Regions from separate parts of the Rhodovulum sulfidophilum DSM 1374 genome, predicted to be linked through region 2. Evidence: riboswitches for the same ligand, from Rfam matches in the RefSeq annotation. Region 2 holds a riboswitch; each other region holds the start of a gene.
What was found. A riboswitch is a leader RNA that binds a small molecule or an ion and turns the genes downstream of it on or off. The one in region 2 is predicted to bind cobalamin.
Positions count from the first base shown of each region.

Region 1: it holds a riboswitch for cobalamin, as region 2 does, so the genes downstream of both, nrdH (glutaredoxin-like protein NrdH) here and A6W98_RS19565 (5-methyltetrahydropteroyltriglutamate--homocysteine S-methyltransferase) in region 2, are expected to answer to the same signal.
Region 3: it holds a riboswitch for cobalamin, as region 2 does, so the genes downstream of both, A6W98_RS18250 (hypothetical protein) here and A6W98_RS19565 (5-methyltetrahydropteroyltriglutamate--homocysteine S-methyltransferase) in region 2, are expected to answer to the same signal.

Region 1 is NZ_CP015418.1:66,316-71,642, forward strand. Features, by position in the region: gene nrdE (class 1b ribonucleoside-diphosphate reductase subunit alpha) at 1-2,099, opposite strand, end outside; gene nrdI (class Ib ribonucleoside-diphosphate reductase assembly flavoprotein NrdI) at 2,084-2,494, opposite strand; gene nrdH (glutaredoxin-like protein NrdH) at 2,500-2,721, opposite strand; cobalamin riboswitch at 2,829-3,016, opposite strand; cobalamin riboswitch at 3,134-3,331, shown strand; gene A6W98_RS00290 (aromatic ring-hydroxylating oxygenase subunit alpha) at 3,445-4,671, shown strand; gene A6W98_RS00295 (FAD-binding oxidoreductase) at 4,676-5,327, shown strand, end outside.
Region 2 is NZ_CP015419.1:95,538-100,864, reverse strand. Features, by position in the region: gene A6W98_RS19565 (5-methyltetrahydropteroyltriglutamate--homocysteine S-methyltransferase) at 217-1,350, opposite strand; cobalamin riboswitch at 1,481-1,678, opposite strand; gene A6W98_RS19560 (Fur family transcriptional regulator) at 1,773-2,198, opposite strand; gene A6W98_RS19555 (metal ABC transporter substrate-binding protein) at 2,482-3,387, shown strand; gene A6W98_RS19550 (manganese/iron ABC transporter ATP-binding protein) at 3,458-4,360, shown strand; gene A6W98_RS19545 (metal ABC transporter permease) at 4,357-5,217, shown strand; gene A6W98_RS19540 (metal ABC transporter permease) at 5,217-5,327, shown strand, end outside.
Region 3 is NZ_CP015418.1:3,932,462-3,937,788, reverse strand. Features, by position in the region: gene A6W98_RS18260 (IS110 family RNA-guided transposase) at 308-1,327, shown strand; partial or broken gene A6W98_RS22430 (IS110 family RNA-guided transposase) at 1,699-2,400, shown strand; partial or broken gene A6W98_RS22425 (transposase) at 2,399-2,530, shown strand; cobalamin riboswitch at 2,545-2,726, shown strand; gene A6W98_RS18250 (hypothetical protein) at 2,829-3,131, shown strand; gene A6W98_RS18245 (TolC family protein) at 3,581-5,065, shown strand; gene A6W98_RS18240 (efflux RND transporter periplasmic adaptor subunit) at 5,065-5,327, shown strand, end outside.

The DNA.
Region 1 (5,327 bases), on a different replicon from region 2:
CGCAGGCGGACATAGTAGATGGTCTTGATGCCTTTCTTCCAGGCGAGGATCTGGGCGCGGTTGATGTCCCGCGTCGTGGCCTCGGCCGGGAAGAACAGGGTCAGGGACAGGCCCTGATCGACATGCTCGGTCGCGGCTGCATAGGTCTCGATCAGCGCCTCGGGGCCGATTTCGTAGGCATCGCGGTAGAATTCGAGCGTCTCGTTCGTCATGAAGGGCGCCGGGTAGTAGACGCGGCCGATCTTGCCCTCTTTGCGGATCTCGATCTTCGAGACGATCGGGTGGATCGAGGAGGTGGAGTTGTTGATGTAGCTGATCGAGCCGGTCGGCGGCACCGCCTGAAGGTTGCGATTGTAGAGCCCGTCCTTGCTCACCGCCTGTTTCAGCTGGGCCCAGTCCTCTCGGCTGGGCAGATCGACGCCGAAACGCGCGAAGAGGTCGCGCACGGTGTCGGTTTCGGGGCGCCAGTCCCGGGTGACATATTTCTCGAAGAACGTGCCATCGGCGTATTTCGATGCTTCGAAGCCCTTGAAGCTTTGCCCTTTTTCCCGCGCCAGCGCATTCGAGGCGCGGATCGCGTGATAGGCCACGGCGGCGAAATAGGCGCGGGTGAAGTCGATGCCTTCCGGGCTGCCGTAATGAATACGCTCGCGCGCAAGGAAGCCGTGCAGGTTCATCTGGCCAAGGCCCACCGCATGGGCCTCGTCATTGCCGCGCCGGATCGACGGGACCGAGTCGATGGCCGACATCTCGGACACCGCAGTCAGCGCACGGATGGCGGCCTCGACAGTGCCGCCGAAATCCGGCCCGTCCATCGTGGCCGCGATGTTCAGCGATCCGAGATTGCAGGAAATGTCGGTGCCGAGATGGCGATAGCTGAGGTCGTCGTTGAACGCGCTGGCCTCGTTCACCTGCAGGATCTCGGAGCACAGGTTCGACATGGCGATCCGCCCCGCGACAGGGTTCGCGCGGTTCACCGTGTCCTCGAACATGATGTAGGGGTAGCCGCTTTCGAACTGGATCTCGGCCAGCGTCTGGAAGAATTCGCGCGCGTTGATCTTCTGCTTGCGGATGCGCTTGTCGCCGACCATCTCGTCGTATTTCTCGGTCACCGAGATGTCCGAGAAGGGCATGCCGTAGACCTTCTCGACGTCATGCGGCGAGAACAGATACATTTCCTCGTTCTGCTTGGCGAGTTCGAAGGTCACGTCGGGGATCACCACGCCGAGGCTCAGCGTCTTGATGCGGATCTTCTCGTCCGCGTTCTCGCGCTTGGTGTCGAGAAAGCGCAGGATGTCGGGGTGATGGGCATTCAGGTAGACCGCTCCCGCCCCCTGCCGCGCGCCCAGCTGGTTGGCATAGGAGAAGGAATCCTCGAGAAGCTTCATCACGGGGATCACGCCCGAGGACTGGTTCTCGATGCCCTTGATGGGGGCGCCATGCTCGCGGATATTGGTCAGCATCAGGGCCACGCCCCCGCCGCGCTTGCTGAGTTGCAGCGCGGAATTGATGGCGCGGCCGATGGACTCCATGTTGTCCTCGACCCTGAGAAGGAAGCACGAGATCAGCTCGCCCCGCGACTTTTTCCCGGCATTCAGGAAGGTGGGCGTGGCGGGCTGGAACCGTCCCGAGATGATCTCGTCCATGAAGGACATGGCCAGCGCCTCGTCGCCGCGGGCGAGCGCGAGCGCGACCATGACCACGCGGTCCTCGTAGCGCTCGAGGTAGCGCTGCCCGTCGCGGGTCTTCAGCGTGTAGCTGGTGTAGTATTTGAAGGCCCCGAGGAAGGTCGGAAAGCGGAACTTCCTGGCATAGGCCGCGTCCCAGATCCGATGCAGGAAGGCGCGCGGATACTGGTCAAGCACGTCGGCCTCGTAATACCCCTCGTCCACGAGATAGCCGAGCTTCTCGTCGAGCGAGTGGAAGAAGACCGTGTTCCGGTTGACGTGCTGCAGGAAATACTGCCGCGCGGCCATGCGGTCGGCCTCGAAACGGATGGTCCCGTCCTCGTCATAGAGGTTCAACATCGCGTTCAGCGCGTGGTAGTCGAGCGTGCTGTCGGGCTTTGCCGGTTTTGCGTCGGTTACACGGTCAAGCATTCCATCTCCCAGAATTTGTCCAACCCATCGCGAACGCGGGCGATATCGGTATCGGTGCCGGCAAGCTCGAAACGGTAGAGCACCGGCACCCTGCACTTGCGCGAGATGACCTCGCCGGACAGCGCATAGGTGGTGCCGAAATTGCGGTTGCCGCTGGCGATCACGCCCCGCAGGAGCGCGCGCCGTGCGGGGTCGTTGAGAAAGCGGATTACCTGTTTCGGCACCGCGCCGCGCCCTTCGCCATCGGCATAGGTCGGGCAGATCAGCGCGAAGGGCGTATCGGGGCGGGGCAGATCGTCGCCCGAGATCGGGATCCGCACCGCAGGCAGGCCCAGCCGCTCGACGAAGCGCGCCGTGTTGCCCGAGCGTGAGGAAAAATAGACGAGCCCCGCCATGGCGCTCAGGCCAGCCGGCCGATCAGGTCGGGACGGAAGCCCGCCCAGTGATCCTTGCCCGCGACCACGACCGGCAACTGCCGGTAGCCCAGTTCCGAGACATGGGCGAAAGCCTTGTCGTCCTCGGTCAGGTCGATCAGCTCGTAGGGAAGGCCGCGGGCCTCGAGCGCGCGGGTGGTGGCCGTACATTGCACGCAGGCCGGCTTGGAATAGACGATGATGGACATTGCTGGTCCCCTTTCATTGTTCTTCAGGCAAGGGACACAGCCTGGCGTGACGAATGGTGTCGTCTGCCAATCTCGCATGTGCGCCCCGAGGCCCTCCGCCTTCGGTCGTCATCTTTTGCGCTCTGGCAGGTTTCCTGGCTTGCGGGTCGTTGCTCGGCCGGCCTTCCCGGGACGCATCCCAGTGGCGTGTCAGCGTCGCTCGCCGCTTACAGTTGCGGGGGCAGTGCCGGATTTGCACCGGCTTCCCTCTTGGCCCTTGACGCGAGTCGCGGGCACCAAAGCATCTGCATATTGAGGGGCTGCGACGATTGGTGTCAATATATAGGTATTGGTTTCGCCAAAGAACGCCCTTGGGCGTGGCGCTTTCCAGCTCGACGAAGTCGTTTTCGTGTAAGCTGCGGGAGGCCGGCTTGGTAAACAGAAAGGGCAAGGTGCCGCTGGTGACAGCGGAGAATTGGGAAGCCGGTGCAATTCCGGCACTGCCCCCGCAACGGTAACGGCGCGAAGGGCATGGCGAAAACCACTGGGGCGACATGCTCCGGGAAGGCGTCATGCCTGGCCAGAAGGCCATGCCCGAAGTCCGGAAACCAGCCTTGCATGAGACGTCAACCGCGGGTGGCGGTGCAGACGCCCGTGTGGGGGTGGCCGGACGCCATCCCTCCCGGCACTGCCCGTCCTCCGCCCCAGCATTCGACCCGCGGGGCGCGGGCAGGAACACCGCAGATGAAACACGATCTTCCGCGTCTTCTGGCCGAACGCAAACCGGGCTATGCGCTCGAGCGGCCCTTCTACACCGATCCCGCCATTTTCGAGGCGGATCTGGAGACCATCTGGTATCGCGACTGGCTCTTCGCGATCCCGGCCTGCGAGCTTGAAAAGCCGGGATCTTTCGTCACGCACAAGGTTGGCGCCTACCGCGTGATCCTCGTGCGCGGTCAGGACGGGACGATCCGCGCCTTCCACAATTCCTGCCGCCATCGCGGCTCGATCATCTGCAAGGGCGCGAAGGGCAACCTGCCGAAGCTCGTCTGCCCCTATCACCAATGGACCTACGAGCTTGACGGCCGGCTCCTCTGGGCGCGGGACATGGGCCCCGATTTCGACGCCTCGGCGCATGGGCTGAAACCGGTTCACTGTCGTGAACTGGAGGGCCTCGTCTACATCTGCCTTGCCGATGCCGCCCCCGATTTCGATGCCTTCGCCGATCTCGCCCGGCCCTATCTGGCCGTGCATGACCTGACCGATGCCAAGGTCGCCTTCGAGTCGACCATCGTCGAGAACGGCAACTGGAAGCTGGTCTGGGAGAACAATCGCGAGTGCTACCATTGCGGCGGCAATCACCCGGGCCTCTGCCGTTCCTTCACCGACGATCCGACCGTGACCGGTATCAAGGAGGGCGCGACCCCACCGCATCTGCAGGCGCATTTCGACCGCATGGAGGCGCAGGGCTATCCCGCGCAGTTCCGGATGTCCTCCGATTTCCAGTACCGGCTGGCGCGCATGCCGCTTCTGCCCGGGGCCAGAAGCTTCACGATGGACCTCAAGCCCGCAGTCACCCGCATCCTCGGACGGGTGCGGGACGATACGGCGGGAACCCTGCTGAAATACCACTACCCGACGACATGGAACCATTTCCTTCCGGATCATTCCATCCTGTTCCGGATCACGCCGCTGACGGCGACGACCACCGAAGTGACGACCAAATGGCTTGTCCACAAGGAGGCCGTCGAGGGGCGGGACTACGACCTCACGCGCCTGACGGAGGTCTGGACGGTCACCAATGACGAGGACCGGCGCGTGGTGGAGGACAACCAGCAAGGCATCGACTCGCCGGCCTACGAGCCCGGGCCCTATTCGCCGGTTCACGAGACCGGGGTGATGGGCTTCGTCGACTGGTATTGCAACACCATGACCGGACGGCTCGGTTCCGTCGCCCTGGCAGCGGAGTGAGCCCATGAACGACTTGTCGACCCTTCCGGACCGGGCGATCTGGTCGGACAATGAGATGCTGGAATGCGTCTCGGTCATTCCCGAGGTTCCCAATACGGCGACCTTCACTTTCCGGGCGCCGTCGGGGGCGCTGTTCGACTTTCTGCCGGGACAGTTCCTGACGCTGGAAATCCCGATGCCGGGCGGGACCGTGCACCGGACCTACACGATCTCCTCCTCGCCGTCGCGGCCGCGCTCGATCTCGATCACGACCAAGGCCCAGCCGGACAGCCTCGGCACGCGCTGGCTGCTCGACAACCTCACGCCCGGAACACGGGTCAGGGCGCTCGGGCCCGCGGGCGTCTTCAGCCACCTCAACCACCCGGCAGAGAAATACCTCTTCATCTCGGCCGGCTCCGGCATCACGCCGGTGATGTCGATGACGACCTACATGTTCGATCTGGGCCTGGAGCCGGATATCGTCTTCGTCAACTGTGCCCGCAGACCGGGCGAGATCATCTTCCGCGAACGGCTGGAACACATGGCGTCGCGTGTGCCGGGGATCGACCTGAAATGGGTTGTGGAAAGACCGGACCGCTACGCGCCCTGGATCGGCTTCCAGGGACAATTCAACCAGTTGATGCTGGGTCTGATGGCGCCCGATTACCTCGAGCGCG
Region 2 (5,327 bases):
CAGGCGCCGGGCGGAGCGACGGCTTTCCGGATCCAGGCCTTGTCGGCGTCTTCCTTGGGGGTGGGTGCCCCGGCCGGAGAGCGGCGCACCCCGGCCGGTCGGGACCCTGCCGGAAGATCCCGGCGCAAGGGCGCCCGCAGGAGACAAGACGGGGCCTGTCTCCGGTCCGGGAGCGGCGGGACGGGCCTTCACGCGCCGCCCCGCCAGCCTCTTGCCTCAGCTTTCGCCCCAGATCGCCTCTGCGGTCTTCACCACCAGTTCCAGCTTGCGCTTCTGGTCGTCCTCGGTGATCTCGTTGCCGTGCTCGGTCGAGGCGAACCCGCATTGGGGCGCGACCCCGAGCTGGTCGATATCGACATATTTCGATGCCTCGTCATATTTCGCCCTGATCCAGTCCAGCGATTCCAGCTTGCCGGTCTTGGTGGTGATGAAGCCGGGCATGACCCGCTTGCGGCCCTTCGGCAGACTGGCCAGAGGTTCCAGCCCCCCGGCGCGCTCGGTGTCGTATTCCATCAGGTAGATGTCGACCGAGGTGGTGTTGAAGATCGCATCGGCCGCGCCGTGATAGCCGCCTTCGGCCACATGCGACGACCGGAAATTGCCGCGGCACATATGCATCCCGATCACCATGTCGGCCGGGCGATCCTTGATCGCCTCTTCCAGCATCCAGGCATATTTGCGTACCAGCTCGTCGGGATCCTGGCCCATGGCGCGGCGCTCCTCGCGCTGTTTCTCGTCGCCGAGATAGGCGAAGAAGATGTCGTCCAGCTGCAGATAGCGGCAACCGGCCTTGTAGAAGGCGTGCACCGCCTTGCGGTAGGTCGCGGCGATGTCATGGAACATCAGCTCCTGATCCAGATAGGGCTTGTGCTCGATATTCTCGGGAACCATCCGGTAATGGCAGGCCGACGGGCCGGGGATCGAGATCTTGGCGATGCCCTCGCCCGGCGCCACCAGATCCCTGACATAGGTGAAATGCCGCAGCATCGGGTGATCGGCGGGGAAATTCAGCGGCCCGGTCAGATGCGCCTCGATGGGCGGGGTCTTGTGCTTTGTCTGGAACGGCAGGCTGCGGGTCGAGGGCTTCATGTCCAGCCCGGTCAGCATCCCCATGAAATCGTAATGCCAGAACTGGCGGCGAGCCTCGCCATCGGTGAAGACCCGGAGCCCGGCCTCCTTCTGCATCGCGACCAGGGCGGCGATTTCGCGGTCCTCGACGGCGCGGAGCTCGGCGCCTTTCAGGCCCTGCATCCTGGCCCCGGCAATCGCCTGCGGACGCAACAGCGAGCCGACATGATCTGCCCGGGGAAGCGCAGGGCGGAGGGAGGAGGAGGTATCTTCGGTCGTCATCGTGACATGCCTTTCGAACGGCCCGCGCTCGGCGCGCGCCGGAACTGGAAACGAAACCCCACGACGCGCGTCGCGGAGCGGCGGTGCCACCCTTGCGGAAAGCCGCTCCCGACACGCCCCACGCGGCCGGAACAGGTGATCGGTTCAGGCAGGTTTCCTGACTCGCGGATGAGCGCCTTGCCCGGCCTTCCCGGCGCGATCGGCCAGTGGCATGTCGGGCAGGCTGTCCGCCTACAGTTGCGGGGGCAGTTCCGGATCCGGCCGACGGGCCTTCCCGGATTCCCTTTTAACCGGACATCGATCCGGCACCTGAACGGCGCCAGAGATGCGAGAGCGGCGCGCGACTGTCAATGCGTCCCGCTGTCAGAAGTTTTCATGATAATAATGAGGTAGCTGCAGGGTCGGCCCCTGCGACCGCCCGGTCAGCGGGGTTTGCGCGCCCTGACATAGAGTTCCAGCTTGTGGCTGACGATCTCGAAGCCGTGCTTGCGGGCGATCTCTTCCTGAAGCCGCTCGATCTCGTCGGACCTGAATTCGACCACCTCGCCGGTCTCGAGATTGATGAAATGGTCGTGATGCTGTTCGGGCGCGGGTTCGTAGCGCAGGCGTCCGTCCTCGAACATGTGGCGTTCGATCAGCCCCTTCTCGGCAAGCTTGTTCATCGTCCGGTAGACGGTGGCGATGTTGATCCCCGGCTCGATGGCGGCAACCCGGCGGTGCAGTTCCTCGACATCGGGATGATCCCCGGACGCGTCCAGCACCTCGAGGATGACCCGGCGTTGCCCGGTGATGCGCAGACCGTGCCGCCGACAGATGTCGAGCAGGGACTCGTGATTGGCTTTGGTCATGGGGCGTCCGCTCCGTCCGTGATGTCGCGTGCCCGACATCGGAGCGGGCCGGTCGGGCTGAAGCGATCCCATAGCACGAACGCCTGTCAAGGTCATCCGTCTTGACGACAGCCTGCCCTGTCTTGTCCGACGGCCCGAGAGGCGCGCCGCGGGGTTCAGCCCTCTCGCGAGGTCTCTATCTGCAAATGAGTTGCAATAAGGGGTGGATCTGCTATCTGTATCTGCGACTGGCTTGCAACTGGGGCCATGCATGACGATCGCTCGAACAGGGAAAGGATGGTCCATGAGCTTGAAGATGACACGCATGATGGGGATGGCGGCCACGGCCGGGCTGATGGCGGGCCCTGCGCTTGCGGACGAGGACCGGATGAAGGTGGTGACGACCTTCACGGTTCTGGCCGACATGGCCCGGCATGTGGCGGGCGATGCGGCCGATGTGGTGTCGATCACCAAGCCGGGGGCCGAGATCCACGGCTACGAGCCGACGCCGCGCGACATCGTCCGGGCGCAGGATGCCGACCTGATCCTGTCGAACGGGTTGAACCTCGAGCTCTGGTTCCAGCAGTTCCTGGATCATCTCGGCGATGTCCCTTCGGTCACGCTGACCGACGGCATCGACCCGATCCCGATCGCCGAGGGCGCCTATCAGGGCAAACCCAACCCGCATGCCTGGATGGGGCTCGACAATGCGCTTGTCTATATCGACAATATTCTCGAAGCCTTTGCCGAGCACGACCCCCGGAATGCCGCGACCTATGTCAGGAATGCCAGCGCCTACAAGGACGAGCTGCGCGCCACGCTCGAGCCCCTGAAGGCCGAGATCGCGACCATTCCCGAGGCGAAGCGCTGGCTGGTCACCTGCGAGGGCGCGTTCAGCTACCTGGCACGCGATTTCGGGATGAAGGAGCTGTATCTCTGGCCGATGAATGCCGATCAGATGGGGACGCCGCAGCAGGTGCGCGCGGTGATCGACGGGGTGAGGCAGAACCATGTTCCGGTGGTCTTCTGCGAAAGCACCGTCAACACCGCCCCGGCCGAACAGGTCGCGCGCGAGACCGGCGCCAGCTATGGCGGCGTGCTCTATGTCGACAGCCTTTCGGAACCGGGCGGGCCGGTCCCGAGTTATCTCGACCTGCTGAGGGTCACGTCGCAGACCGTGGCGGACGGGCTGAGCGCGACCACGAACTAGACGCCCGGTGGGGCAGACGGCCCTTCCGGTGCGCAACATCCGGTGGGGCCTTTCCGGCAGGAGGGACAGCATGAAGGATGAGCTGCAGAAGACCGGGGCGGCGCGGCCCGACGCCGCGGATCCGGGCAGCGGCATCGAGGCGCGCGGGGTGACGGTCACCTACCGCAACGGCCATACCGCGCTGAGGAATGCCTCGTTCCGGATCCCGCGCGGCACCGTCACCGCCCTTGTCGGGGTCAATGGCGCCGGGAAATCCACGCTGTTCAAGGCGATCATGGGCTTCGTGCCGGTGGCGCAGGGCGATATCCGCCTGCTGGGCCTCGGCGTGAAGGAGGCGCTGCGCCGCAACCTCATCTCCTACGTGCCGCAATCCGAGGAGGTCGACTGGTCCTTCCCGGTTCTGGTCGAGGATGTGGTGATGATGGGCCGCTACGGGCATATGGGCTTTCTGCGGCGTCCCGCGAAGGCGGACCGCGCGGCGGTCGATGCCGCGCTCGGCCGGGTGGGGATGCGCGATTTCCGCCACCGCCAGATCGGCGAGCTGTCGGGCGGCCAGAAAAAGCGTGTCTTCCTGGCCCGCGCGCTGGCCCAGGACGGGCAGGTGATCCTGCTCGACGAGCCCTTCACCGGCGTCGACGTGAAGACCGAGGAACAGATCATCGCGCTTCTGCGCGCGCTGAAGCAGGAGGGCCGGGTGATGCTGGTCTCGACCCATAATCTGGGCTCGGTGCCGGAATTCTGCGACCGCACGATTCTGGTGAAGGGCACGGTGCTGGCCCATGGCCCGACCGAGACCACCTTCACCCGCCCGAATCTCGAGGCGGCCTTCGGCGGCGTTCTGCGCCATTTCACCCTGGGCGGGCCCGATCTGCACGAGGATGACGACATGCGGCAGGTGTCGATCTTCACCGATGACGAGCGCCCGCTGGTGCAATATGGCGAGCGCACCCGCAAGGCGGAGCGCAGCCAGTGAGCGCGCTGCTGGAGCCTTTCGCCTATGGCTACATGACCAACGCGATGTGGGTCTCGGCGCTGGTCGGGGGCGTCTGCGCCTTCCTGTCCTGCTACCTGATGCTGAAGGGATGGTCGCTGATCGGCGATGCGCTCTCGCATTCCGTGGTGCCGGGGGTGGCCGGGGCCTACATCCTCGGGCTGCCCTTCGCGCTTGGCGCCTTCCTGTCGGGCGGGCTGGCGGCGGGAGCGATGCTGTTCCTGTCGGACCGATCCGGGCTCAAGACCGATGTCGTCATCGGCATCATCTTCACCGCCTTCTTCGGGCTCGGGCTGTTCATGGCCTCGGTCAACCCGATGTCGGTCTCGATCCAGACCATCACCATGGGCAACATCCTCGCGATCACCCCCGGGGACACGCTGCAGCTGGCGCTCATCGGGATCGTGTCGCTGACGGTGCTGGTGCTGAAATGGAAGGACCTCATGGTCACCTTCTTCGATGAAAGCCACGCGCGCTCCATCGGCCTGCGCCCGGGGCTCCTGAAGGCGGTGTTCTTCGTGCTGCTCTCGGCCAGCGTGGTGGCGGCGATGCAGACGGTCGGGGCGTTCCTGGTGATCGCCATGGTGGTGACGCCGGGCGCGACGGCCTATCTGCTTTGCGACCGCTTCCCGCGGCTGATCCTGACCTCGGTCGCCATCGGTGCTTCGACCAGCTTCGCGGGCGCCTATATCAGCTACTTCCTCGACGGCGCCACCGGCGGCGTGATCGTGGTGCTGCAGACCCTTGTCTTCCTGGCGACCTTCCTGATGGCCCCCAAGCACGGGCTGCTGGCCGCCCGCCGCAAGGCCGCCGCCGCCCTGACAGAGGAGCCGGCGTGATGCTCGAGACGCTTCTGATGCCGTTCCAGTTCGGCTTCATGCAGAGCGCCTTCGCGATCGCCCTGATCGTCTCGGTGCCGACGGCGCTTCTGTCCTGCTTTCTGGTGCTG
Region 3 (5,327 bases), on a different replicon from region 2:
CGAACGTCCGGTCTCCGCCGATTGTGTTGAAAAACTCGCTTGCGGGGCCGCAGAGCACAAGCTCACGGGACATGGTTCCGCTTTTCTGCGATCCAGCCTCGTAAATGGACCTTTGCTGCCCCTGTGAAGAACGGCGTTCCAAACTCAGACGACCTCTCAACCGCGGCCGGAGTTTTTCAACACAATCCGCCCCAAGCGACCAGGGCCGCTCTCTGCCGATAGCAGATGGGGTGGATGGCTCCCGCTCCCGGCGTCGCGATGCGCCATACTGCAGGTGTCAGAATCTGCAATTGAGAGGAGCCACCCCATGCAAGTTACCACTGTCGGCCTCGACCTGGCCAAGAACATCTTTCATGTCCACGGAGTTACCGAGACCGGAGAGGTCGCCTTCAATCGGCCTTTACGCCGGGCGCAGGTGCTGGCGTTCTTCGAGCGACTGCCGCCCTGCCTCATCGGCATCGAAGCCTGCGCATCGAGCCACCACTGGGGCCGTGAGCTTACGAAGCTCGGTCATACTGTCCGGCTGATGCCGCCGATGTACGTCAAACCCTACGTGAAACGGGGCAAGTCCGATGCGGTCGATGCAGAAGCCATTTGCGAGGCCGTGACGCGGCCGACGATGCGGTTTGTCGAGATCAAGTCCGAGGACCAGCAGGCGCTTCTCTCCTTGCATCGCGCACGGGACTTCGTGGTTCGACAGCGCACTCAGTTGATCAACATGCTCCGAAGCCTGGCCGCGGAGTTCGGGATCGCCATCGCTCGGGGCGTCGCGCGGGCCATCGATTTTGCGAAAGGGATCATCGAGGGCAAGCAGTCCGGGTTCCCCGAGCTCGCCCAGGACGTTCTGCGGGTCCTCAGCCGTCAGCTGGTCGAGCTCCACAACCGCTTTCGCTGGTACGAGATCACGATGCGTATCCAGGCTCGTCTCAGCCGCCAGGCGCAACTCCTGCAGAGCATTCCCGGAGTTGGGCCGGTCACCGCCTCGGCCGTGGCCGCCACGATCGGATCGGGTCACCAGTTCAAGAGTGGGCGGGAATTTGCGGCGTGGCTTGGTCTGACACCGCGCAACCACTCCAGCGGTGGCAAGGAGCGCTTAGGGAAGATCACCAAGATGGGCGATCGGTATCTGCGTCAGCTTATCGTCGTCGGCATGACATCGCGTGTGCGGCAGGTCTCCAACCATCCGGAGCGTGCCGATCCCTGGCTGACGAAGCTGCTGCAGAGGAAGCCTGCCCGGCTCGCGACCGTCGCCATGGCGAACAAGACGGCGCGGATCATGTGGGCGGTGCTGACCAGGAACGAATCCTACCGACCTCACACAGCCTGAGACATACCGAAACAGCGAGATAGCAAGACCGACGATGTGATGGTGTACCCTTCAGCCGCAACGATCAGGAAGCTCCGCCGAATGTCCCGGGCGAAATTGCCCGCAAAGCAGATAGGAACCTGATCTGCGGATCCCATCAGGGCCAGCGGTGTGAACCGCGCAAACAGGCCGGACACAAGACTGCTTCTGAAAAGGTGCGCGAGATCATTTACGACTTGCTATGCGGGAGCCATCCACACAGGTCATTCGGCGCCTCAAGTCCGAGCCGCCCGTGGATCACGGAAGCGGATGATGTGGATGGCCCCTGCTCCCCCGGCGTCGCGATGTGCCATAGTGCAGTTGTCATCGACTGCTGAGAGAGGAGCCACCCAATGACAGTCAATACGGTCGGCCTGGATTTGGCCAAGGATGTCTTTCAGGTTCACGGGATTTCCGCGAATGGGCGCGTCATTTTCAACAAGACGGTGAAGCGCGCCAAGCTTCTGCAATTCTTCGAGGCCCTGCCGCCCTGCGTCGTCGGGATGGAGGCGTGTGGGTCCGCCCATCACTGGGGCCGCGAATTGGGCAAGCTCGGTCACGACGTCCGGCTGATGCCTGCGGGCTATGTGAAACCCTATGTGAAGCGGGGCAAGACCGACGCGGTCGATGCCGAGGCGATTTGCGAGGCGGTGCGCCGACCCACGATGCGCTTCGTCGAACTGAAGACGGAAGATCAGCAGGCGATCCTGGCGATCCACCGCACCCGCGATCTTGTGGTCCGGCAGCAAACCCAGATCGTGAACATGATCCGCAGCATCTTGCGCGAATTCGGCCACATCCTGCCGACCGGAGTGGGCGCCATCCTCACCTTTGCCAAACGCCACCTCGGCGGGGACCATCCCGACATGCCGGAACTGGCCAACGGTATTCTCGGGACGCTGTGCCATCAGCTGGTGGGCCTCAACACCCGGGTCGTCGGCTACACCAGGATGATCGAACAGCACGCCATGATGACGGCAGATGCCCGGCGGCTGATGCGCATACCCGGGATCGGTCCGATTACCGCCTCGGCCATCATCGCCACGATCGGCGATGCGAAACAATTCCGGACCGGGCGCGATCTGGCGGCCTGGCTGGGTCTGCCCCCCCCTGAACAAATCCAGCGGCGGCAAGGAGCGGCTCGGGAAGATCACCAAGAAGGGCGACCGCTACATCAGGAAGCTGCTGATCGTCGGCATGACGTCGCGCGCCTTGATGGCCAGGAAGCATCCCGAGCGTGCCGATCTCTGGACGCCGTGACTGCCCCCGCAACTGTAGGCGGCGAGCGACCCCGAAGCGACCACTGGGCAGCAAGGCCCGGGAAGGATCGGGGGAGCGGCGACCCGCGAGTCAGGAGACCTGCCATCTGTTCGATACCAACCCGGGCGGGGTGCCCCGGACGAGGAGCAGATAAGATGGACCATGCCGTCCTGAGACTATTGCTGCCGCCGGTTGACTCCGCCCCATTCGCGCGGAGGGCGCAATGCATCTTCACACCACGATCAACGGACCCATCATGGCGCCCGAAAGTCCTGAACGGGCCCGGGAACAGGGACAGTTGGGCTACATGCAATGGCTCGGTTCGATGCCCGGCAACGCGCCCTACAAGGACGAGGCGATCTACGCCTGTATCGCGGCCATGGATCTGGAGCGATCGAAACCGGCCGTCGCGGTGTTCTGCGAACTGATCCGGGCCTCCCTGCGTAAGCCGCTCCGCCGCCTTGATCTTGCCCTGCCCCGACCGCGACGGCGCGGAGGCGCAGCTGTACGACGTTCCCGCCTCTGAGACAGTCGGCGCGCGCCCCGCGCCGATCCGAGGATCAATTGCGCCGGACCGCATCGTGATCCCGCTCTCGCAGTGGGAAAGTGCGAATCATGTTCTGCATCCGAGGTCGAGGCCGACTATTTCACCAGCCTGTTAGGGGGCTTTCTGGGCGGAGCTTGACCCTTGGGCCGGAGAGGTCCCTTAGGCCTCAGCAAGATCCCGCGCATCGGGCGGCCCCCTCGTTTTCTCCGGGCAGACGCGTTCGCCCCTTACGCGTGGATTTTTCTTTCGAAAGATCGATTTTGGCGCAAATGGGTAGTTTGTGGGGTAAAGGGGGGGGCGAGGGTAGAAGGAAAAAGGTTGGAGACCTAAGACGAACTCGCGAGGATACAAGTATAATTCCAGAAAACGGGATCGTCGGAAGCGGCCCGCCTCGCGGCTAGGACAGTGGGGCAGAACGGGGCCACAGGATGACGATCAGAACCAGTTTCGCCGCGGTGATCGGCTGCAGTCTGCTTTGGGTGGCGGGATGCGGCGGCCCCGAAACCCCGGCGGATCAGCGTCTCGACGCCCTGCGCGAGGACGGTCCGTCCGAGGATCAGCGGAATGCCGCCGAGGCCGGTCTGGCGAAGACCATCGCCAAGGAACCCGGGCTGGCCGAGCTGGTCGCGCTTTACGGCGATCCCTCCGAGGCGCCCGCGGGCGGGGCGGCGCTGCCGGACCTGCTGAAGACCGCGCTGGACCGGAACTCGAAAATCGGCCGCGCCGCGCAGGAGATCAGCCTGGCCGACGCGCAGCACATGAACGCCGTCTTCGGGTATCTGCCGCAGGTCTCGTTCACATTCTCGCGTGACCACCTGAACCAGCGGGTGATCTCGTCCGACAACAAGGTCTACGAGAAGGGCCAGACATCCTATCCGGTGCGCACCACGGTCGCCAGCGTCACCCAGCCGATCTACGACATGAGCCGGATCTTCGGCATACGCTATGCGCGCAATGCCCAGTCGGTGGCCGAGGTCGACTATATCGGTGCCGTGCGCGACGTCACATACGAGGTTTTCGACAACTACATCGTCGCCAACCAGGCCCGCGACCGTGCCCGCGCTCTGGCCGCGCGCCAGCGGCTGTTCGACCGCCAGATCGGCAGCCGCGACACGCTGACCGATATCGGTCTGGACGACGACACCGAAAGCGCCTCGTTGCGCAGCGAGCGCGATTCCATCGCCGCCGAGGAGGCGCTGGAAATGGCCCGCTATGCCGCGGCGGTCAGCGCCCTGGCCGAACTGACCGGGACCGTGGTGCGCGAGATCAAGCCGCTTCGCTTCCCGAACGGGATGCTGCGCGCGGACCGGCGCACCGGCGAGGGCGACGCGGTGGCCCGCGGGCTGGAAGACAACCCGGCGATCATGTCGGCGGCGCTTGCAGTTGTGGGTGCCGGGCTCGACAGGCACCGGGCGCTGGCGGCCGAGACGATGCCGGTGGTCGACGCCTATGCCACGCTGGAAAACGAGCACCGCTCCGGCAGCCGGTTCGGCGGCGGGTCGCATAGCGACGACCTGACCGTGGGCGTCAGCCTGACCGTGCCGCTCTTCAACTCGAACGGCCGCGGCTATGTTTCGCGCGAGAAATCGGTCGAGCTGCGTGCCGCGACGATGGAATATTATGCCCGCCGCCGCGCGGTCGAGACCGAGATCCGCTCTACCCATTCCCGCATGGCCGAGCTGCGCCGCGCGATCTTCCGCTCCTCGGAATCGGCCCAGCAGGCCCGGAAGGCGCTGGACGCCGAACGCGGCCGGGTCGCCAGCGGCCAAAGCGTCGATCTGGTTGTCGCCGCACGCGAACTGCGGCTGAACAAGGCCACCGAGCGGGTGAGCTACTATCAGGCGGAATACCTCCGGTCCTGGACCCGGCTGCACTATCTGATGGGTGCCGACCTCACGAAGCTCGAGTTGTGATGGGCGGGTGCGGTCTGATTCTTGCCGTTGCGGTCGCGGTCCTGCCCGCGGCTGTTTCGGCGCAGACCAGCCCGGAAGACTTCGCCCTGCGCGCCCGCTCGGTAGCGGGCGCGATTCCGCTGCTGCGGCCGGGACAGTTCAACTGCACGATCAAGCCGCTGCGGGTGGTCGAGGTGACCTCGGCCATCACCGGCGTCGCCGCGCGCGTGCTGGTTCGTCCCGGGCAGCAGGTGGCGGCAGGCGATCCGTTGGTCGAGCTCGA